Tistrella mobilis: one gene and its partner. The protein of the gene in region 1 interacts with the protein of each later gene in a pairwise test. Links are inferred from orthologs where the notes say so. Each region holds a gene or a part of one and is shown on either strand. Other genes may lie near its edges.

The links.
Region 2: the proteins of lepA (region 1) and P7L68_RS11505 interact in binary tests that used the Escherichia coli proteins (3 or more experiments, as listed by UniProt). The link is inferred for Tistrella mobilis from one-to-one orthologs.

The regions. Positions count from the first base shown.
Region 1 is NZ_CP121017.1:4,314,513-4,322,726, reverse strand. Bases 2,513-5,384 are described here. They hold lepA (translation elongation factor 4), read left to right. Parts: upstream 2,513-2,984; coding sequence 2,985-4,784; downstream 4,785-5,384. Other genes in these bases: P7L68_RS25010 (hypothetical protein), read right to left, coding at 4,851-5,174; P7L68_RS25020 (adenylate/guanylate cyclase domain-containing protein), read left to right, coding at 2,513-2,826. Also shown: pheT (phenylalanine--tRNA ligase subunit beta), read left to right, coding at 1-1,165; more of P7L68_RS25020, read left to right, coding at 1,429-2,512; arsenite efflux MFS transporter ArsK, read right to left, coding at 5,538-6,800; P7L68_RS24995 (ArsR/SmtB family transcription factor), read right to left, coding at 6,800-7,126; P7L68_RS24990 (PqqD family peptide modification chaperone), read left to right, coding at 7,417-7,698; P7L68_RS24985 (N-acetyltransferase family protein), read left to right, coding at 7,825-8,214. UniProt on the Escherichia coli protein: Required for accurate and efficient protein synthesis under certain stress conditions. May act as a fidelity factor of the translation reaction, by catalyzing a one-codon backward translocation of tRNAs on improperly translocated ribosomes.
Region 2 is NZ_CP121017.1:1,254,364-1,262,561, reverse strand. What follows is about bases 2,220-5,075. They hold P7L68_RS11505 (zinc transporter ZntB), read left to right. Parts: upstream 2,220-3,055; coding sequence 3,056-4,096; downstream 4,097-5,075. Other genes in these bases: P7L68_RS11500 (PLP-dependent aminotransferase family protein), read right to left, coding at 4,101-5,075; P7L68_RS11510 (ABC transporter permease), read left to right, coding at 2,220-3,028. Outside these bases: P7L68_RS11525 (FAD-binding oxidoreductase), read left to right, coding at 1-151; P7L68_RS11520 (ABC transporter substrate-binding protein), read left to right, coding at 354-1,436; P7L68_RS11515 (ABC transporter ATP-binding protein), read left to right, coding at 1,447-2,214; more of P7L68_RS11510, read left to right, coding at 2,207-2,219; more of P7L68_RS11500, read right to left, coding at 5,076-5,495; P7L68_RS11495 (MSMEG_0572/Sll0783 family nitrogen starvation response protein), read left to right, coding at 5,901-6,383; P7L68_RS11490 (Nit6803 family nitrilase), read left to right, coding at 6,440-7,516; P7L68_RS11485 (MSMEG_0568 family radical SAM protein), read left to right, coding at 7,422-8,198. UniProt on the Escherichia coli protein: Zinc transporter. Acts as a Zn(2+):proton symporter, which likely mediates zinc ion uptake. Purified ZntB reconstituted in liposomes also binds and transports Cd(2+), Ni(2+) and Co(2+).

The DNA of each region.
Region 1 (8,214 bases):
TCTGGGCGGCATCGTCGTCGATCCGGCCGCGCAGGCCACGATCCTCACCCGCCTCGGCTTCGATGTGGTGCAGGAGAGCGACGTCCTCTGGCAGGTCCGCGTGCCCAGCTGGCGCCAGGATGTCGAGGGCGAGGCGGATCTGGTCGAGGAGGTGCTGCGCATCAACGGCTATGACGCCGTGCCGCCGGTGCCGCTGCCGAGGGTGGATGTCGTCACCCGCACGGCGACCAACGACCGCCGTCGCCGGGCGGGCTGGGTTCGCCGTGACCTGGCCGCCCGCGGCCTGGTCGAGACGGTGAACTACTCCTTCCTGACCGCCGCTGCTGCCAGGCGTTTCGGCGGCGGAGCGGACGAGTTGCATCTGCTGAATCCGATCTCGGCGGATCTGGAAGTGATGCGGCCGACCCCGCTCGCCTCTCTGGTCATGATTGCCGGCCGTGCTGCTGCGCGTGGCGAACCGGACGGCCGGTGGTTCGAGGTCGGACCCGGCTGGCGCGGCGTTGCGCCTGAAGATCAGCGCAATCTGGCGACCGGTCTGCGTACCGGTCGCACGGGGCCGCGCAACTGGGCCGGCCAGCCGCGGCCGGTCGACGTCTTCGATGCCAAGGCCGACATCCTGGCGGCGCTCGCCGCGGCGGGCATGGATGCCGACAAGGTGCAGATCGTCCCTGGCGAAGCGCCGGCGCATTACCACCCCGGCCGGTCGGCGGCGGTGAAGCTGGGGCCGAAGCTGACTCTCGGCTTCTTCGGTGAGCTGCATCCGTTGGTGGTCGAAGCCCATGATGTGAAGGGGCCGGCGGTCGGCTTCGAACTGGATCTCGACGCTTTGCCCGAGCCGAAGCGCAAGGCGGACCGGACCCGTCCGGCGCTGGTGCTGCACGACCTGCAGCCGGTCGAGCGCGATTTCGCCTTCGTCGTCGACGCCGGGGTTGCAGCCGAGGCGCTGGTCAAGGCGGTTCGCGGTGCCGAGAAGAAGCTGATCACCGACGTCTCGGTCTTCGACCGTTACGAGGGTGAGCGGCTGGGCGCCGGCAAGGTTTCGCTCGCGGTATCGGTCACCCTTCAGCCGGTGGAGCGCACGCTGACCGATGCCGAGATCCAGGCGGTGTCTGACCGGATCGTGGCAGCGGTGACCAAGGCCACCGGGGCCGTGCTGCGGGGCTGACACGCAGCCAGCCGCGTTCTGATCAAAAGCGCCAGGGGCGGTACGGGGTGTGACATGCGTCGCAGACCGTGCCGCCCCTGCGTTTTTGACACGATCCATTTTTGCTGCGCCGCCGTATGATTGTCATCCGGGTGTCATTCGGATCGGCTGTGGCATTGATGGCGCCCGGAAACACGCCCATATGCGGTTCTCCGGCAGTTTCCCCGCCGGATTCCGCCAGATGACCAGTCGTGCCATACCTGTCCGTCAGAGGCTGCCGGCGCATGTCCGAAGTCGATCAACTGCTGCTTGCCCGGGAAAAGAAGGGCGTGCGCTTTGCGCTGATTGCCCGGCTCGGCATGCTCGGCATTGTCTTCGGGTTGCATGTCTTGCTGTATCAGACCATCGGAGAGCTGGCTCTGGTCGGCCTGCTCTGCGGTGGGGCGGCGATCGGCACGGCGGCCCTGTTGATGCATCTGGATCGCCAGGGCTGCCCCAAACTCACCGGCTATCTGGCGACTCTGCTGGATGTGATGGTGCTGAGCGGGCTGCCGGTGATCTGGTATGTCGGCTCCGGAGCGGATCAGGTGGTCGGGCCGCAATTCTTCCTGCAGACCCGCATGACGGTCGGCGTGCTGATGGTGATGGTGGTGAATGCCCTCGCCTTCCGCCCGGCCTATCCGCTGGTGATCGCGGTCGGCTTCGTGGCGATCTATGGCGGCTTCTCGGGTATGATCCTGAACGATCCCCGAACGGCGATCACCACCGATCCGCTCGCTGCCATGACCGGCATGGGCGTGGCGCCCAGACTGGTGGTTGCTGACATGGTGATCGTGATGGTGGTGGGGCTGCTGCTCGCCTTCATGACCAGGGTCGCCCGCCACATGGCGGTTCAGGCGGTGCGTCAGCAGCATGCTTCGGATCAGCTCCGCCGCTATTTCTCCCCGGCCGTGGCCGCCCGCATCGCTGAAGGTGGAGACGATTTCTTCCGCCCCGGTGGCGTGGTGCGCGAGGTGGCGGTTCTGTTCGCCGATATCCGCGGCTTCACCCGGCTGTCCGCCCAGATGCCGCCCGCCCATGTGCTGGACCTGCTGCGCAGCTATCATGCCGAGATGGTCGCCACCGTCTTTGCCCACGGCGGTACGCTCGACAAGTTCATCGGCGATGCGATCATGGTGACCTTCGGATCGGCCGAACCCGATCCCAACCCGGCGCGCCGCGCGCTGGAAACGGCACTTGCCATGCGCGAGGCGCTGGAGCGGCTGAACCGGCGGCGGATCGCTGCCGGCGAGCCGCCGCTCGCACAGGATGTGGGGGTGCATGTCGGCCCGGCCCTGGTCGGCAATGTCGGCACGCCGGAGCGCCTGGAGCATACGGTCATCGGCGATACGGTGAACACGGCAAGCCGGATCGAGGCGGCGTGCAAACAGCATGGCCGCGATCTGCTGGTGTCCGAGGCGGTGATCGCCAAGGCCGGCGGAGGCTTCCTGCTTGAACGGCTGGCGCCCACCGTGCTCGCCGGCAAGACCGACCCGATCCAGCTCTATGCGGTGCTGGGGCACGGGGGCGCCGATCAGGACGAAGACGTGATCCTGCCCGGCCTGTCTGCGGCACCGCGCGTCGTTCAGGTAGAGGACGACGCGCCGGAAGCGGCCAACGGGCTGGTGCGCGGTGCGGCCTGACGCCTGCCCCGCCCGCTGTGGCCATGGGGCCGCCTGACGCCGATCCCGGTTGCCAGCGCCCCTTGTGGGCCTTATGTTCCCCGGCAACTCAAACGCTTGTGCCTGCCCGGCCCCTTGTGCCCATCCGGCTGACGGGGCCCGGCCCTTCGGGGATGTCCATGACCGACCTCGCGAACATCCGCAACTTCTCGATCATCGCCCATATCGACCATGGCAAGTCGACCCTCGCCGACCGCCTGATCGAGCGGCTGGGCGGTCTTCAGGGCCGCGAGATGAAAGAGCAGATCCTCGACTCGATGGATATCGAGCGCGAGCGGGGCATCACGATCAAGGCGCAGACCGTCCGGCTCACCTATGACGCCAGGGACGGCAAGACCTACGAACTGAACCTGATCGACACGCCCGGCCATGTGGACTTCTCCTACGAGGTCAGCCGTTCGCTGTCGGCCTGCGAAGGCTCTCTGCTGCTGGTCGATGCCAGCCAGGGCGTGGAAGCGCAGACGCTGGCCAATGCCTATCTCGCGATCGACAATGATCACGAAATCGTGCCGGTGCTGAACAAGGTCGACCTGCCGGCGGCAGAGCCCGAGCGGATCAAGCAGCAGATCGAGGACGTGATCGGCCTCGATGCCTCGCAGGCGATCCCGATCTCGGCCAAGACCGGTATCGGCATCGACGATGTGCTGGAAGCCCTGGTCACCCGCCTGCCGGCGCCTGCCGGCGATCCGGCGGCACCGTTGAAGGCGCTGGTGGTCGACAGCTGGTACGACCCTTATCTGGGCGTGGTCATCCTGGTGCGGGTGAAGGACGGGACGCTCAGGAAGGGCGCCAAAATCCGCTTCATGGCGACGAAGCGCGCGCATCCGGTCGACCGGGTGGGCGTGTTCACGCCCAAGCCGCTGATGATCGATACGCTCGGCTGCGGCTCGATCGGTTTCATCACGGCCGGCATCAAGGACATCGCCGACGCTCAGGTCGGTGACACGATCACCGAAGAGGATCGGCCGGCTGCGGCGCCTCTGCCGGGCTTCAAGCCGACCGTGCCGGTGGTGTTCTGCTCGCTCTTCCCGGTCGATGCCAGCGATTACGAGCATCTGCGCGACAGCCTGGGCAAGCTCCGGCTCAACGATGCGGCGCTGCATTTCGAGCCCGAGACCTCGACGGCGCTGGGTCTCGGCTTCCGCTGCGGCTTCCTGGGCCTGCTGCATCTGGAGATCATCCAGGAGCGGCTGGAACGCGAGTTCAATCTGGACCTGATCACCACGGCGCCGAGCGTGGTCTATAAGATCTACAAGACCGACGGCTCGATCATGGAGCTGCACAACCCGGCGGACATGCCCGACCCGGTGCAGATCGACCATATCGAAGAGCCGATGATCAATGCCACCATCATGGTGCCGGATGACCATCTGGGCGCCGTGCTGAAACTCTGCGAAGAGAAGCGCGGTCGGCAGAAGGAGCTGACCTATGTCGGCGGCCGGGCCATGGTGGTCTATGAACTGCCGCTGGCCGAAGTGGTGTTTGATTTCTACGACCGGCTGAAATCGGTCAGCCGCGGCTATGCCAGTTTCGATTATCAGCTTCAGGGCTATGAGGAGAGCGATCTCGTCAAGCTGACCATCCTGGTCAACAAGGAGCCGGTCGATGCGCTGTCGATCATCGTCCACCGCGCCATGGCCGAGACCCGCGGCCGGGTGATCTGCGAACGGCTGAAGGACCTGATCCCCCGCCAGATGTTCCAGATCGCGGTTCAGGCGGCGATCGGCGGCCGGGTGGTGGCGCGCGAGACCGTGAAGGCGCTGCGCAAGGACGTGCTGGCCAAGTGCTATGGCGGCGACGTCAGCCGCAAGCGCAAGCTGCTGGAGAAGCAGAAGGAAGGCAAGAAGCGCATGCGGACCTACGGCAATGTCGAGATCCCGCAGTCGGCCTTCATCGCCGCGCTCAAGATCGACGGCTGACCGGCCGATCGACAGTCTGTGGTGCAAGGTTGATGCCCGGGGTTGATGCACCCCGGGCATTTTTCGTCAGCGTCGCCGGCTGAACCGCCGGCGTCTGTCACTCTCTGCACGGCTGCTGCCGGTGACCAGCAGCAGCACGCCCAGAATGGCAGCCACAGCCCAGACCGGGAGTTCCAGAACCGTCCGCACCGGCGGCCACAGACCGGGCCACAGATTGTTCTCGATCCCGGCCTGCAGGCCGATCAGGCTGTTGCGGTCGATGGCGGCCCACAGGCTGGACAAGGGAATGATCTCCCATATGCCCTGATACCAGGCCCCGACGGCTTCGAGGCCGACAAGCACCAGGGCGGCGATGAGCAGCAGCAAGGCAAGGCTCCGGCGAACCGACATGCGGCAGATGATCTCCGTTCTGCGGGTGCGAGGACCAGCGACGACAAGCTTAGACCATCAACCCGTCTTGGCAACCGCCGCCGTACATCATCCGCCATGCGGCTCTGGCATATGCTCTGGTATGCTTCCGTCACTATCCCGTTGCGACCCCCAGATCGATGGTTGCGTCTGACCGTCGTCCGGCTATAATGCGCGCCGCCGGTCGACCGGGATGCACACGCCGCAGCGCATCCGGAACAGACAGTCGATCGGGCACAAGGCCGGAGGGATGGCCGAGCGGTCGAAGGCGCACGCCTGGAAAGTGTGTATACGGTAACACGTATCGTGGGTTCGAATCCCACTCCCTCCGCCATCTCAGCCGTCTCATGTCGCAGCCGGCTGACGAAGCGCGGCCCGCCGCAGCAGCCGGGCGATCATCGCCAGGGCTGCAACCGCGCAGAAGCCCAGTACAGCCGATATCCAGAGCGCAGTTTCGACGCCCAGCCGGTGCATGGACAGGGCGAAGGCGAATGGTGCCGCGGCCCCCACGATCAGCCGCACCGACATGATCTGTCCCTGGCGTCTGCCATAGCCTTCCGCGCCGAACAGGGCCAGCGGCAGGGTGCCGCCCACGATGCTGTAAAGACCGTTGCCCATCCCGAACAGAATGGCGAAGACCATCGCGCCGGCAATCGACGGGGCCGTCAGGGCGAGCAGCATAAGCGCGCCCGGCAGCAGGGCGGCGGCCATCGCCGCCAGGACGAGCTGCGACAGGTTGCGCCCGAAGATCATGTTGATGAAGCGGCTCGCCACCTGGGACGGCCCGAACAGCGCGCCGACCGTCACCCCGATGACCCCAAGGCCCAGGCTGCCCAGCATGGGCAGCATGTGAACCAGCACCGCAGAGCTGACGAAGCTTTGGAAGGCGAAGGCTGCGGTCATCAGCAGAAACGCCGCTCTGCGGCTGGCGGGTGGCACGCTGCCCTGGAGTGTACCGGGCGGGGGCGTACCGGGCCGGGACATGGCTGCTGGTTCCCCGGGCAGGTTGGTGGGTGCACAGGGTGTCGATGGCCGGCTCAACCAGGCATGAAGCGGGACGCACAGGGCAAGATTGATGGCCGCGAAGACCAGATAGACCTCGCGCCAGCTCAGGAAGCCATGCAGCCACGAGGTGAGCGGCCAGAACAGCGTCGAGGCAAAGCCTGCGATCAGGGTCAGCCAGACGATGCTGCGTTGCGCCACATGCGGGTGGCGCTGGACAAGCAACGGAAAGGCCGCGCCGTATTGCACCAGGGTGGAGGCGATCTCGATGGCGATCAGGGCCGGCACGAAGGCGAAGCCGTCGGGTGCCAGTGCGCAGCCGATCAGAGCCAGAGATGCTGCGACAGAGCCGGCGGTCATCATCCGGCCGGCACCGAAGCGGTCGATCCAACGCCCTGACCAGGGGGCGACCAGGCCACCGGCGAGCAGCGCCACCGACAGGGCGCCGAACACCCACTCATCCGGCCAGCCGAGATCGTGGGCCATGGCGGGGGCAAGAATGCCGAAGCTGTAGTACAGCGTGCCGTAACCGATGATCTGCGTAAGGCCGAGCGCCGCGATATCCGGCCAGGCGCCGCGATCCGGCCGCATCGTCATGATCGACATCAGCAACCTTCCGCGCCGGTCGGCGTACAGACGGCGGGATGGCCCTGGCAGCAGTCGCGCATCAGGAAGTCGACAAGCGCCGCGAGTGCGGGGTAGGCGGCGCTGTAGAGGATGAAGCGACCCTCGCGCCGCGCCGTGACCAGGCCCGCCTGCTGAAGCTGCCCGAGATGAAAGGACATGCGCGACGAGGATGCGCCCCCCATCGCTTCGCCTATGGTACCGGCGGCGAGCCCGTCCGGACCTGCGGTCACCAGAAGGCGCACGATGCGCAGACGGGTTTCCTGGGAAAGTGCCGCGAAGGCGGCCAGTGCCTGCGCCTCGTCCACCATTATCTCCATATCTCATGAGTTATTGAGATAATGATCGCGATGAGGCGGATCCGCCATCACGGTTCGATGACATGTGGCGGCGGCATCAGCGTCGCGCCTGTGCTCTGTTCTGGTTGCATGAAACGGAAAGCGGAGCACGGCCAGGGTATGTCCCACATATTTTTCCGGCGGCCGATGCACTTGATCATGGCGCTTTCAGGCGCCGTGCTCGATATATTTCACCGACAGAGGTCGCCGATCGTTCACCGGCCGGCCCGCCGCAGCAGACGCACCAGAGGACCTGTCCGATGCCGATCACGCCCGAGACCACCGTCACCCGCAATGACGATCTGATGATCGCCGAGATCGATGGCGAGGTGGTGCTGATGCATGTCGACAAGGGCAATTATTACGGCCTGGACCAGATCGGCTCCGATATCTGGGAGCGGATGGCCGCTCCGGTTTCGGTGGCCGATCTGCATGCCGCGCTGGTCGCCGATTACGAGGGCGATGCCGAAGAGATCCGCGCCGATCTGATGGAGCTTCTGGAACGGATGGCCGAGCACGACCTGGTGCGCGTCGCCGCCTGATCCGTCATAGCCCGGCCCGCCGCCGGCGCAACTTCGCCTGGACGCGGACGACCGCTGCGTGGGATGGTTTGGGGGTGCAGCCATGATCTGTGGCTTCCCCCTCACTCCGTCGCCAGGCAGTGCCTCATGTCCGAAACCACGCCCGCCCCCGATCTCAGTTTCGAGATGCCGCCGGCGCTTGCAACCCAAGGCTTCGCCGTCCGGCCGCGCACGCCCCAGGACACCGACTTCCTGCGCGAGCTGTATATCTCGTTCCGTTGGGCGGAACTTGAAGCCGCGGGCTGGCCCGATGCCGTGCGACGCAGCTTCCTGGCCGATCAGTTCCGGCTGCAGGACAATCACTACACCACCCATTACACCACCACCGCCTTTCTGATCATCACGCAGAACGGCGCGCCGGTGGGGCGGCTGTATATCGACCGGGGCGGCGTGCACGAAATCCGGCTGGTGGATATCATCCTGGTGCCGATGCTCACCGGGCAAGGCATCGGCTCGGCCATCATCCGGGTTCTGCTC
Region 2 (8,198 bases), 3.1 Mb from region 1 along the record:
CGGCACCTGCACCGGCGAACATGGCGTGGGCCTGGGCAAGCGCGACTTCCTCATCGCCGAACATGGCGAGGCGATTTCGGTGATGCGCCAGCTGAAGCAGGCGCTGGATCCGCAGGGGATCATGAACCCCGGCAAGGTGCTGCGCCCCTGAGGATCTGAGCCAGGCAAAGGTTCACCCGAAGGTTTCCCGGCGACCACTCTGCAACGATGCCCGCGTGCCCCGGCCGCGGGCATCGGCGTTTCCGGGGTGACGGGAATGGTATACCGGGCCTAGACTGCCCGCCATGCCGGCACCAGACCGGTGGATCGACAAGACGATGACGTGTGAAGAAACCGTCGGGAGACGACTGAAGATGTCCAGCACCCGTTCCGGGGCGCGGCCTTCCCGCCGCAGCCTGCTCAAGACCATCGGCCTTTGCGGTGCGGCGCTCGCCGCCCTCGCCTCGGGCCTGCCCGGCGACGCCGCCGCGGCGGAGAAGACCAGGGTGACGGTCGCCGCCCTCGCCTTCGTGTCGTCCTCGCCGCTGTTCATCGCCAAGGACCGCGGCTATTACGACGCCGAAGGGCTGGACGTCGACATCCAGATCTTCCGCGCCGCCCAGCCGGTGGCGGTGGCGATTGCCTCGGGCGATGCCGATTTCGGCGTCACCGCCTTCACCGCCGGCTTCTACAACCTGGCGGGCAAGGGTGCGCTCAAGGTCATCGCCGGCCAGTCGGCCGAGATTGCCGGCCAGGAAGGCTCGGCGATCCTGGTCTCGAACAAGGCCTGGGACGAGGGCTTCCGCTCGGTGGACGACTTCCCGGGCCACAGCCTGGCGATGACCCAGACCGGATCGTCTTTCCACTACATGATCGGCCGGATTGCGGAGGCCCGCGGCTTCGACCTTTCCAAGGTCGATCTGAAGCCCCTGCAGGCGGTGCCGAACATGATCGCGGCGCTGAAATCGGGCCAGGTGGATGCCATGATCATCGTGCCGCATATCGCCAAGGGTCTGGTCGATTCCGGTGCGGCGAAGATGATCGGCCAGGTGGCCGATATCGCGCCCTATCAGCTGGGCGGGCTGTTCACCTCCACCCGCAACGTCACCGAGCGCCGCGATGTGGTGGAGCGTTTCGTGCGCGCCTATGTGAAGGCGGCCGCCGACTACAATGCCACCCTCAACCAGGTCGATGCGAAGGGTGCGCGGATCTACGGGCCGGAGACCCAGCCGGTGGTCGACATCATCAACAAGTATGTCTATCCCGAAAAGCCGAACGATGCCGGCGTGAAGGCGGGTGCGATGTATATCGAACCCCAGGGCCGGTTCGATGCCGCCGACATCGCCGATCAGCTGCGCTGGTACAAGCAGCACGACCTGGTCGATGCCGATGTCGAGGCCGCAAGCTTCGTCGACACCAGCTTCGTGCCCGGCGGCTTCTCGGTTCAGGCGAAGTGACGACCGGACGATGCGCCTGATCCTGAAGGCCGTCTCTCATGCCTATGACGGCCTGCACGCCCTTGGCCCCGTCGACCTGGAGGTCGGCGCGGGCCGCATCGTCGCCGTGGTCGGCCCGTCGGGCTGCGGCAAATCCACCCTGCTCGGCATCGCCGGCGGGCTGATCCGGCCGACCTCGGGAGAGGTACTGTCGGCGGGCGCCGCACCAGACGGCTGCCTGAACCCGCTGACCTATGTCTTTCAGGACTTCGCCCTGCTGCCCTGGCGGACGGTGGCGAAAAACGTCGCCCTGCCGCTGGAGGGCCGCGGCCTTGGTGCCGCGGATATCCGCGCGCGGGTGGCCGATGCGCTGGCCCGCACGGGGCTGTCCGATTTTGCCGGCGCCGTGCCGCGCCAGTTGTCGGGCGGCATGCGCCAGCGGGTCGGCATCGCCCGGGCGCTGGCGGTTTCCCCGGCGGTGCTGCTGATGGATGAACCTCTTTCGGCGCTGGATGCCCAGACCCGCGAGCTGCTGATCGAGGATCTGGTGGCGCTGCACGGCCGGGCGCCGTTCAGCGCGCTTTACGTCACCCACAACCTGATCGAGGCGGTGCGCCTGGCCCATCAGGTGGTGGTGCTCTCCCGCCGGCCCGGGCGGATCCGCGAGGTGGTGCAGATCGACACGCCGCTCGACGAGCGCGCAGCCGACGGCGCCGGCATGGCCGCCCTCGCCGACCGGCTCTGGCGGTCGATCCGCGACGAGGCCGCCACCGCCGATCGCGAGGTGCAGCATGGCTGACCGGACCCTTCAGACCGCGCCTGCCGACGACACGCCCCGCCCGGTGCCCTATCGCGGCGGCGGCTTCGCGCCACGCCGGATGCCGCTGGTCACCGGCCTGTTCTTCGCCCTGCTCTTCGGCCTCTGGGCGCTGGGATCGGCGCGGGGCTGGATCGGGGCGCTGACCCTGCCGCCGCCGGGCGATGTGCTGGGCGCCCTCGCCCGGCTGATCGAAACCGGCGACCTCTGGCGTCACCTCTCGGCCTCGCTGATGCGGCTGGGCCTCGGCTGGGCGCTGGGGGCGGCCTTGGGCGTCGCGGTCGGGCTGATGGTCGGGCTGTTCTCGCTGGCGCGCGCCACCGGCCTGCCGCTGGTGACGGCGCTTTTCCCCATCCCCAAGATCGCCTTGCTGCCGCTGTTCATCATCTGGTTCGGCATCGGCGAGCCGTCGAAGGTCGCGACCATCGCCTTCGGCGTGTTCTTCCCGACCGTGATCAACACCGCCGGCGGTGTGGCGGGCGTGCCGCGCAGCCTGATCTCCATGGGCCAGAGCTTCGGCCTGTCGTCCTGGCGGATCGCCACCCGCATCGTGCTGCCGGGCGCCCTGCCCGCCATCCTGACCGGTTTCCGGGTCTCGGCCTCGATCGGCATCATCCTGCTGGTGGCGGCGGAGATGATCGGCGCCGAATACGGGCTGGGCGCGCTGGTGCTGAATGCCGGCAATCTGATGCGGCTGGACCTGCTGATCGCGGGCGTGGTGGTGCTGTCGGCCCTGGGCCTGGTGGTGGCCTTCCTGCTCGGCCTGGTCGAGAAACGCCTGCTGCGCTGGCGCTGAGCCGGCTTTCATGCTGGGATCGGCGCCATGAGCACGACCGATAGCGACGTTCCGACCCGCGGCCTGGTCCACGCCTTTGCCCTGGATGGCAGGGGCGGCGGCCGGCCGCTCTCCCCTGCCGAGGCCGCCCTCGCCCTGCGCGACCGCAGCGCCGGTCAGACGGTCGACGCCCCCGATCTCTGGCTGCATGTCGACCGGATGGATCCGGGCGTACCGGGCTGGCTCGACCTCGCCGGCGTGCCGCCGCATGCGGCCGAAGCCCTGCTCGCCGAAGAGACCCGGCCCCGGGCCGATCGGTTCGCCGACGGGCTGGTGGTCAATCTGCGCGGGCTGAACGTCAACCCGGGCATGGAGGCATCGGATCTGATTTCGGTCCGCGCCTGGACGGTGGCGGGGCTGACCATCACCACCCGCCGCTACCCCCTGCGCTCGACCCGCGAAATGGCCGAGGCGCTGACCGCCGGCAGCGGGGGCCCGCGGGATTCGGGCGGGGTGATCGCCGATCTGGCCGACCGGCTGGTCGGCCGGCTCCGGCCCGAGGTCGACCGGCTGGAAGACCTGATCGACGATCTGGAAGACGAGGCGCTGGCCGGTGCGGCCGATGCCCGGCCGCGCGACGGCATCCGCAAGGCCCGCGCCGCGCTCGCCGAACTCAGGCGCGAGACCATCGCCTTCCGCCGCTATATGGCACCCCAGCGCGAGGCGCTGATGCGCCTGGCCGCGCTCGACCCCTCGCCCTTCGGCCATGTCGACCGGCTGGAACTGCGCGAGACCGCCGACCAGCTGACCCGGATGGTCGAGGATCTGGACGCCATCCGCGAACGCACCCTGCTCGCCCAGGGCGAATGGGAGGCACGCATCGCCGAGCGCACCGACCGCACGGTCTATCTGCTGACCATCCTGTCTTCGGTGATGCTGCCTTTGGGCTTCATCACCGGGCTTCTGGGGGTCAATGTCGCCGGCATCCCCGGCGCCGAGGATCCGGCAGCCTTCCTGGTGCTGTGTGTGCTGCTCGGATTACTGGTGGCGGTGCAGTTCGTCCTATACCGGAGATTGCGGTGGATCTGAGCGGTCAGAGATAGGTCGACGCCACGGCCGGCTGTTCGCTCAGCGCATGGGCCATGTATTCCAGCGCGCGGCGCAGATCGGCGCGGCTGGTGGGTCCGCCCAGGCAGAGGCGGACCGCTTCGGGCGGGGTGACGCCGACCGCGAAGGCGTCGCTGGCCACCACGCCGATACCGGTGGAGCGCATCTGGCCGATGAAGGCCGAGCGGGTCCAGCCCGCGGGCAGCGGCACCCAGAGATTGAAGCTGGCAGGGTCGGTACGGAAGCTGTCGGGCGCCAGAACCTCGGCGGCGAGCTGCTGGCGGGCGGCGGTCTCGGCACGGATGAAGCGCAGCAGGGCGTCGGCGGTGCCGTCCTCGATCCAGCGGGTGGCGAGGGCCACGGTCACCGGCGAGGCCATGACGGTGGCCGTGCGCACCGCGGCCGTGAAGGGCCAGCCGGCCCGGGCGCTGGGCGCCACCACATAGGCCGCCCGCAGCCCGGCGCCGATGCATTTGGCCAGCCCCGCCACATGCCAGGTCAGATCCGGCGCCAGCGCCGCGAAGGGCGCCGGGCCCTGGACGGGAATGAAACCATAGGCATCATCCTCGACGATCGGCACGCCGAAGCGCCGGGCGATGGTGACGATTTCCTCGCGCCGGCGCTGCGGAATGGTGAGCGTGGTCGGGTTCTGCAGAGTGGGGTTCAGGTAGAGCGCCTTGGGCGCCAGACGCCGGCAGGCATCGGCCAGGGCATCGGGATCGATGCCGTCTGCGTCCATCGGCAGGCCGGCCAGTTTCAGGCCCAGCTGGGCAGCGATCGATCGCACGCCCGGATAGGTGATCTCTTCGGCCAGAACCACATCGCCGGCCGAGGCGAGCACGCCCAGGATCCCCATAAGGGCCGCGTGGGCGCCGGGGGTGACCATCAGCCGCTCCTGGGTCGGCACCAGGCCGCGCCGGCCCAGCCAGATGGAGGCGGCATCCTTGTCGGCAGGGGCACCGCCAAAATCCTGATAGCGCAGCAGCGCCACCAGATCCCGCCCCACCGCCTCCAGCCCCGCCTGCATGCGGGCGATCAGCGCCGGATCGTCGGGTTCGGGCGGCAGGTTCATGGTCAGGTCGACGACATCGGCGCGCCTCGGCTGACCGCGCGCCACCGTTTCGCGATCCGGACGCGGCAGGGCGCGGACATAGGTGCCCTGCCCCACCCGCGATTCGACCAGCCCGCGGCGATGAGCTTCGGAATAGCCCCGGGCGACGGTGGTGAAATCGATGCCCAGCCGTTCCGCCAGCCGGCGCTGCGGCGGCAGCCGGTCGCCCACCGACAGCCGGCCGGACCGAAGATCGGCCTCGATCACATCGGCGATCGCCAGATAGCGGGGTCTGTCGCTGGCGGACAGGTCGGGCATCCACTCCGTCATGCGGTCACCGGGTCTCGTCTGAAGGCAATTGACCGTACCTTGTTGCACGCCGTGAAGCGGGGCGCAATCACGCGCAGCGGCGGCTTTGTGCCGCATGCCACGGCAATGACCGGATTGACTGGATCCGCACGCCGCCTCTGCCCATCCTCATTCATCGAATTTTATGCCAATAACTTATGCACATGAGTCCATGCACGAAATTTAAGCTCAATTCATAGGCAGAACGACCATTCCATAGGCGATTTCAGCGCCATCATTGCGCCAATTGACTGTATATATGACTGTAAATTGACTGCATCTGATTACATCATGAACAGGCGGTCGCATGGCACGAGCGTTGCACTTCCCGAGACCCTGAGAGCCGCGGCAGAGGCGCCGCGGACCGGCACCATCGGAGAGACAACGATGCCCGTGGTCACCAAGCCTGCCCATCAGACCGGCGATTTCCTGGTCAATTACGAAGAGAAGGTGTTCGAGGACGTGAAGGCCCAGCCGGGAGAGAAGGCGCTGGTCACCTTCCACACCGTCGCCTTCGAAGGTTCGATCGGCCTTGTGAACCTGCTGCAGGCGACCCGGCTGCTGCGCAAGGGCTTCGAGACCACCGTGCTGCTCTATGGGCCCGGCGTGACACTTGGCGTGCAGCGCGGCTTCCCCAAGCTCGGCGACGAGGCCTTCCCCGGCCATCTGGCGATGAACAACCAGATCGTCAAATTCATGGAGGAAGGCGGCAAGGTCTATGCCTGCCGCTTCGCGCTTCAGGCGCTTTACGGCCATGGCGAGCCGTCGCTGATCCCGGGGATCACGCCGATCAACCCGCTGGACGTGCTCGACCTGGTGCTGCTGCACCGCAAGGACAACGCCTTCATCCTCGACACCTGGACGCTCTGATCACCCGTCCCCCGCTCAAGAGCCTCCCGCTCACGAGCCAGAAACGCGAGGACGCGATGACCGGATCCCGTGCCACACCCGCCACCATCCGCGCCGCCGCGGTCCAGATCTCCCCCGATCTGGATACCGCAGCGGCCACGCTGGAGCGCGTCCTCGCCGCCGCTGCCGAGGCGGCGGCCAGGGGCGCACAGCTGGTGGTCTTCCCCGAAACCTTCATTCCCTGGTACCCGTATTTTTCATTCGTGCATCCACCAGTTGCGACTGGCGCCGAGCATCTCCGGCTCTACGACCAGGCGGTGACCGTGCCCGGCCCGGTGACCGCCGCCCTCGCCGAAGCGGCACGACGCCATGCCATGGTGATGGTGGTGGGCGTGAACGAGCGGGATCACGGCTCGCTCTACAACACCCAGCTGGTCTTCGATGCCGACGGCACGCTGCTGCTCCGCCGTCGCAAGATCACCCCGACCTTCCACGAACGGATGATCTGGGGCCAGGGCGACGGCGCCGGGCTCAAGGTGGTCGAAACCGCCGCCGGCCGCGTGGGGGCCCTGGCCTGCTGGGAGCACTACAACCCGCTCGCCCGCTATGCGCTGATGGCCGGCCATGAAGAGATCCACGCCGCCCAGTTCCCCGGCGCGCTGGTCGGGCCGATCTTCGCCGAGCAGATCGAGGTCACCATCCGCCACCACGCGCTGGAAAGCGGCTGCTTCGTGGTCAATGCCACCGGCTGGCTGACGCCGGAACAGAAGGCGCGCATCGCCCCCGATCCCGCCCTGCACGGCGCGCTGTCGGGCGGCTGCATGACCGCGATCGTCTCGCCCGAAGGCCGGCATCTGGTGCCGCCGCTCACCGCGGGCGAAGGCATCCTGATCGCCGATCTCGACATGGGCCTGATCCTGAAGCGCAAGCGGATGATGGATTCGGTGGGCCATTACGCCCGGCCGGACCTGCTGTCGCTGCGCCTCGACGACCGCCCGGCGGTACCGATGCACCGGGCCGCCGACCCGTCCGACACCCTCATCCCCGGGAGACGCCGCGATGTCAGAGATCCCGCAGGCGCCGATGCCGACCCGTCCGCCGGCCGCGGAGACGCTGATCAACGAGCTGCAGTCCTTCGGCGCCAGGCTGGCTGACGCAGCCGGCCCCGAGGTCGACCGCAAGGGCGGCGCCGGCCCGTCGGATCATACCGCGCTCACCATCGGCGAGACGACGGTGATGGTGCCGATCCATACCAGCGCGGCCAAGGCCAGCCCCTATGTGCTGGAACGGCCCGATACGGCCGGCCGGGCCCGGGTATTCCGCGACGGCCGGGCGCTGGGCGAGGTGTCCTTTCCGCGCCGGCCGCGCTTCTACGACCGCGAGACCGCCGACGGCGTGCCCTATTGGAAGATCGCCACGCTTCACGGCCGCGACGTGCTGGCCACCACCGTGCTGCAATCCTGCGTGCGCTATGTCAGCCGGGCCAAGACCTGCCAGTTCTGCGCCATCGGCCAGTCCCTGGCCGCCGGTCGCACCGTGGAGCGCAAGAGCCCGGCGCAGCTGGCCGAGGTCGCCCGGGCCGCGGTGGAGCTGGACGGCGTCCGCCATATGGTGATGACCACCGGCACCCCGCCCGGCAAGGATCGCGGCGCCGCCATCCTGGTGGAAAGCGTGGCGGCGGTGAAGGCGGCGGTGGATCTGCCGGTGCAGGTGCAGTGCGAGCCGCCCGACGACGATGCCTGGTTCCGCCGCCTGAAAGAGGCCGGCGCCGACGGCCTGGGCATGCATCTGGAGGCGGTGACGGAACCGGTGCGGGCGCGGATCATGCCCGGCAAG